DNA from 2 places in the Microbacterium sp. As-52 genome. Region 2 is predicted to be linked to the other one. Evidence: predicted binding sites of a transcription regulator. Region 2 holds the regulator's gene; the other holds the start of a gene.
The links. Region 2 encodes LexA, which represses DNA repair genes until DNA is damaged. Its sites were predicted from a motif close to TCGAACANNTGTTCGA; they were not measured.

Region 1: ACLFA2_RS11070 (DUF222 domain-containing protein) is a predicted target of LexA. The motif match lies at 1,339-1,354, and genes of this name have one in related genera.

What each region holds. Positions count from the first base shown of each region.
Region 1 covers NZ_CP188171.1:2,311,382-2,314,585, reverse strand. The annotation lists gene ACLFA2_RS11080 (ATP-binding cassette domain-containing protein) at 1-677, shown strand, start outside; gene ACLFA2_RS11075 (hypothetical protein) at 781-1,230, opposite strand; gene ACLFA2_RS11070 (DUF222 domain-containing protein) at 1,365-2,834, shown strand; gene hemL (glutamate-1-semialdehyde 2,1-aminomutase) at 2,847-3,204, opposite strand, start outside.
Region 2 covers NZ_CP188171.1:498,555-501,758, reverse strand. The annotation lists gene ACLFA2_RS02430 (S9 family peptidase) at 1-809, opposite strand, end outside; gene lexA (transcriptional repressor LexA) at 903-1,589, opposite strand; gene ACLFA2_RS02420 (LysM peptidoglycan-binding domain-containing protein) at 1,879-2,247, shown strand; gene ACLFA2_RS02415 (histidinol-phosphate transaminase) at 2,305-3,204, shown strand, end outside.

The DNA of each region.
Region 1 (3,204 bases), 1.8 Mb from region 2:
CCCTCGGCGAACAGTCCACAGACGAACAGGCTCCGGCTCGATCCTTCGATGAGATCCTGTTCGGCGCCGCCGTGCCGGCGGACACCGCAGACACGACGCCGTCCGACCTGACCTCCGGTGACGAGGACCACAGCGGGGTCGAGATCTTCGCGGATCTCGACGACGCATCGGTCGCCACGGAATCGGGCGCGCTGTCCTCCCCCAGCGATGGCCCCTCATCCGCCGACACCGAGGACACCAGCTCTTCCGACGATGACGAGGAGGACCCGCGCTCTGCAGCGGTGAGTTCCATGCTCGCGGCCGCCGCCCGCGCGTACTACGAGGACGAGCCCAAGGACTACCCGCTGGGCGCAGAGGACGAGCCCGCCCAGGGCGCGGCGTCGGACAGCGAGGCTGCGGACAGCGAGGCTGCGGACGGCGAGGCTGCGGACGGCGAGGTTGCGGACGGCGAGGTTGCGGACGTCGATACGCCGGAGGCCCCCGCGGAGAACGCACACTGGAGCGTCGCCTCCACGGGCGTCATCGACACCGTGCCCCTGGCCGAGGGTTCCGCGGGAGGCGACGAGACGACTCCCGATGACTCTGACGAGAGCACTCGCGAGAACCACGACGGTGAGAACCACGACGGCGAGAACCACGACGGCGAGAACCAGCACGGGGATCACCAGCACGGCTGAGCGACTCGGCTGACGAGAACGCCCTCCGGACCTGCGGGTCTGGAGGGCGTTCTGCGTTGAGGGGAGGCCGTGCATCGCGAGGCACGGCTTACCGACGTCGGCGTCAGGCGGGCCGGGGGCGGATGACGGGGCGTCGTCGTCCCTTCGAGACCGGGACCGGTGCCGTGGCCACGATCTCCTCGACGTTCGCCGGTTCGGTCGAGACATCGAGCCGGAGTGCCTGAGTGAGCGCGAGCCCGTGGCTGGTGGTGAGGATCAGTCGGCGGTATTGCGGGTCGCCTTCGAGATCGATCACGACGCTCGGGCGACGCCGGCGGATCAGCACGAAGTCGAGGCTGCCCGCGGCCTTCCAGCTGCCTGCGGCGAGAACACCGGGAATGTGCGTCCCCGGGTTCGGGACGCCGCGGAGCCAGGTCCAGGCGTCTTCCGTCAGCTGCACCTTGGTGATGGTGTCGCGCGCGATACGGAGGTTGTCACGGTGGAAGGTGGCGGCACGTTCGATCGGCGAGAGCACGACCTCCAGTTGCGTCTGGTCCAGCAGCAACGTCACCATGTCCCCCAGTCTGCCAGCGCGGCCCTGCCAGTTGTCTGGAAGTTGCTCACAGGAACGCAACGATCCCTTGTCGATCAGCACCAGTCATCATGATTCCCCTTCCGTCGTTCGAACATATGTACTATACTCGAAGAATGAAGGCATCTGCGAACAGCATCGATCAGCGCGAGGCCCTGCTTGATGCCTGGGTGGAGAAGCGGCGAGGCATCGCGGCGCTCGAAGCTGAAGCCTCCGCCCTCCTCGCCGATCGACTTCGGCTGCTCGACGACGATGTCCGCGAGCAGCCGCAGCATCGCGATTCGATCCATCGGTCGATGATCGCGGAGTACTCTGCGGCCGGTCGCATGTCGAAGGGCAGCATCGAGTACGCCTTCAGCGACGCCCACTTCCTCGAGGCCGAGCACCCCATCGTGCGAGACGCGTTCCGCCGCGGTGCGCTCAGTGCGGCCCATGTCCGAGAGATCGTGCGGGAGGGAATCATCGTGCGGCAGGGGGTCCGCGAGGGTCGAGTAGACGCCGAGACCCTCACCGTCTATGACACGGCGGCGCTCGTCGTGGCCGAACAGGACTCTCCCGCGCGCACCCGCACGATGGTGCGCCAGATCGCCTCCTCCCTCGCCGGCGAGACCGTGGTCGAGCGTCACCGACGGGCCCACGGCGAACGATCGGTCACGTTGAGGGCGCTCGACGACGGCCTCGCACTGCTCCAGGTCGTGCTTCCGGAGTACCTCGCCCACGCGATTCTCGACCGCCTGACGCGGCTCGCACAGCACGTCATCGCCACCCGGGGTGATCGCGCCGCTCGCGCCGACGAGGTGCCGATGCTGTCTCCGGACGAGCTCGACTCGGGCACCGACCAGGTCTTCCTGCAGGATCTCGCCGCCGACGACTCCCGCCGAGACGACCCTGTGCTCAACAGGTATCCCGTCGACGACACCCGATTCGATGCCCACGTCATCTTCGGTGAGGGCGACACCTTCACGACCGATCCATCCCTCGGCGGCCCGCCCCTCCTGACCGACGAGCGCGGCATCGATGCGGTGCGCGCCGACCTGCTCAGCGACCTACTCCTGACCACCGACCCCTCTACGGCCGAGGGCACCGCGCTGGAGAGCATCCGGGCGCGCATTCAGGTCACGATCGCTGCCGAGACGCTGGCAGGAGGAGACGAACGGCCGGCCGAGCTCGATGGGATCGGGGCGCTGCATCCCGACGTCGCCCGCGATCTCGCCGGTCGCAACGGAGGCTGGTCCCGCCTCTTCCTCGACGGCGCGGGCACCGTGACAGCCACAGCCTCCTACGCCCCGACGACGGCGATGCGGCGGCACCTTCAGGCCCGCGATCAGCATTGTCGATTCCCCGGGTGCCGCACACCGGTCCACAGGTGTCAGGTCGATCACAATCACGACCATGCCAAGGGCGGAAGCACGTCGATCGACAACCTCAGCCACTTCTGCGTGGGACACCACTCGCTGAAGCACCCCGACATCGCCGAGAAGCACCGTTGGCGTGCGAGACAGCTCCCCGGAGGCGACATCGAGTGGACCAGCCCACTCGGCCGCGTCTACACAGACGCGTCACCGCGCCGCGTCATGTTCGTCTGACCGGACTCGCGCCTACGGACGTGCGGCCGCCGCGGCAGCCGCAGCGACTGGAAGTGCGGCCTCGATCTGCTGCAGTTCCTCCTCGCCGTGTGCGGCGGTGAGGAACCAGGCTTCGAACACGCTCGGCGGAAGAGCGACGCCCTGCTCGCGCAGCGAGTGGAAGAACGGCGCGTAGCGGAACGACTCCTGCGCCTGCGCTTCGGCATAGTTGCGCGGCGCCGAGGCCCGGAAAGAAGCGTTGAACAGGTTGCCGGCGGTGGCCACCGCGTGCGTGACACCGGCCGACGTGAGCGCGGCGTCGAGCGCGGTGGACACCCGAGCGGATGCGGCGTCGACGGTCGCATAGACCTCGGGGGTCGCGAGCCGCAGC
Region 2 (3,204 bases):
CGGTTGCCGAGCACCCAGAGCCCGTAGCCCGTGTCGGCATCGGACGGGGCCAGCGGCCGCGGGGATCCGGAAGGCGTCACCCCGTCGATGGCGATGCGGTGGAGTGTCCAGCGGTCATCGGCGATGTCGGCGAAGACCAGTTCCGTGTCGCTGAGCCACTCGGGCTGCAGCGCCGCTCGCGAGGGGATCGTCCGCGGGAGGCCTCCGTCGACCTCGGCGATCTGCACGCGCGCGCTCTCCCACGGCATCTTCCCCCGTTCCCAGGCGACCCACGCGGCGCGGGTCCCGTCAGGGGAGAATGCGGGGTGGGCGAAGAACCCCTCGCCCTGCACGATCACGCTGACCGCGGACTCGTCTTCTGCGGCGGAGCCGTCGAGCGGGATCTCGACGATCGCGCGGAGGTGCGGTGTGGTCGAGAGGTCTTCGCGCACGGCGAGCAGACGTCCGTCCTGCACGCGCAGACCTCCGTGCGCGGGACCGGCAGCGGTGAGCGTGACGAGATCCCCGTCGGGGGTCAGGCGGCGCACCCGCTGGTCTGAGGCGTCGACGAAGTAGAGCGTCCCCCGATCGTCCGCCGTCCAGGCGCCGCCACCGTATTCGTGCACGCGGGAGCGGGCGTTCCAGGGCGCGGGGAGGACCTCGGCGCCCGTGGAACTCCGTACCGTCACCCGTCCCTTCTCGGACGGCACCGACTCACCCCACCAGATCTCCGTGCCGACGAAGCGGGCGCCGTCGATGCGAGGAGAGGACGCCGCGACTGATGCCGCGGAGAAAGGCGAAGGCCAGGAACCGTAGGGGGACGACGTCATGCTTCGAGCCTATGGGGCGCTGGCACGAGCGTCACGCGGGGCGCACACGAAGGCCCTCCAGGGAACCGGGAGGGCCTTCGTCGTGCTCTCGTCTCAGACCGCGCGGAGCACCGCCACGATCTTGCCGAGGATCACGGCTTCATCGCCCAGGATGGGCTCGAACGCCGAGTTGCGCGGGAGCAGCCACGTGTGGCCGTCGCGACGGCGCAGCACCTTGACGGTGGCCTCGCCGTCGAGCATCGCCGCGACGATCTCGCCGTTCTCGGCGCTGTTCTGCGAACGGACGACGACCCAGTCGCCGTCGCAGATGGCGGCGTCGATCATCGACTCGCCGGAGACCTTGAGCATGAACAGGTCGCCCTTGCCCACCAGCTGGCGGGGGAGCGGGAAGATCTCCTCGACCTGCTGGTCGGCGGTGATCGGCACACCCGCGGCGATGCGTCCGACCAGGGGGACGAGTGCCGCATCGCCGACCGGTGTCGCCACGTCGGCGGGATTCTCGGTGCTGGCCCCCGGGAGGTCGATGAGCACTTCCATGGCGCGGGTCTTCCCGGGGTCGCGACGCAGATAGCCGCTGAGCTCCAACTGCCCGAGCTGGTGGGTGACGCTGGAGAGGGACTTGAGACCGACGGCGTCGCCGATCTCGCGCATGCTCGGCGGGTAGCCGTGGTGCGCGATCGAGTTCTGGATGACCTCGAGGATCGCCATCTGCTTCGGGCTGAGGCTCTTCCGGCGGCGCGTGCGCGGTGCCTCCGACTCGGGGGCAGAGTTCTCGCTCATGGTGCTCCTTCAGTGCGTGATCCGACGTCCCTCTTCGAATGTCGGAGGCCCGTGGTGGGGTGTCCTTATCGAAACCGTATCCGAGAAACGGGCCGATCTGGAAGATCTGTTCGAGCGTGTCGGCTCATTTCCGGATTCGGTTTCGAAGAATACTTGACAGATGTTCGAACTCGAAGATATCTTCGGTACGTAGCTTCGCATTCACGGCTCCCGGCCGAGACGGGAATGCGAACGCTACGCCAACTTCCCCGGCGGCCTCACCGCTCCGGGACAGGCTAAGGAGCACCACATGAGCAGCATCAGCTTCAGCACCGCAGCAGTCATTCCGGCGTCGACCCGTCCCACGACGCGACTCCGACTGACGACGCGTGGCCGCGCCGTGCTGCTGGCTTTCGCCTCGGTGCCGCTCGCGATCGGTATCGCCTTCGCGGCGCTCAGCGGTGGCAGCGCGATCGCTTCGGGAGCAGATTCGGCCGCCGTCAGCGTCGAGACGGTGACCGTCATGCCAGGAGACACCCTCTGGTCGATCGCCACCAGCGTCGCTCCCGATGCCGACCCGCGCGACGTCATCGGTGAGATCAGCCGGATGAACCTGCTGCGCGGTGGAGAACTCCAGATCGGCCAGACGCTCGCCATCCCGGCCCAGTACGTGAACTGATCCGGCGGCGGCAGCACAGCAGCAACTTTGCGTCATCGAGGCAAGGCGCCGCTTAACATGGGAAGGGTGACCCTCTCCCTCAACGATCTCCCGCTACGCGACGATCTTCGCGGATTGACGCCATACGGCGCTCCGCAAGCGCCGCTCCCGATCGCGCTCAACGTGAACGAGAACACGCATCCGATCCCCGACGCGGTGGCGAGCGACATCCTCGACGACATCGCCGTCGCGATCCGCGACGTCAACCGCTATCCGGACCGGGAGTTCACGACGCTCCGCGAGTCGTTCGCGGAGTACCTGGGGCATGGGCTCACACCGGAGCAGATCTGGGCCGGCAATGGCTCGAACGAGGTTCTCCAGCACATCCTCCAGGCTTTCGGAGGTCCCGGGCGCACGGCGTTCGGTTTCGCGCCGACGTATTCGATGTACCCGCTCATCGCCCAGGGGACGGGAGCACGCTGGATCGCCGGCACGCGTCAGCCCGACTACACGATCACCCCGGACGAGGCTGCCGAGCAGGTGCGGGCCGCCGATCCCGATGTGGTCATCCTCTGTTCTCCCAACAACCCCACCGGCACGCCGCTCGGGCTGGACGTGATCGAAGCCGTGTACGACGCGGCCCGAGGCATCGTGATCGTGGATGAGGCGTACCAGGAGTTCGCGCCGCGCGATGCGATCTCCGCCCTGACTCTGCTCGACGGACGCCCGCGTCTCGCCGTCTCGCGCACCATGAGCAAGGCCTTCGCCTTCGCCGGGGCCCGGGTCGGGTACCTCGCTGCCGACCCCGCCTTCATCGACGCGTTGCGTCTGGTGCGTCTGCCCTATCACCTGAGCGCTCTCACCCAGGCGGCGGCGATAGCGGCCCTGCGCAACGCCGACGTGATGCTCGCGATGGTGGAGGAGATCGTCGAGCAGCGCGATCGGATCACGGCGACCCTCGAAGCGCTCGGATACCAG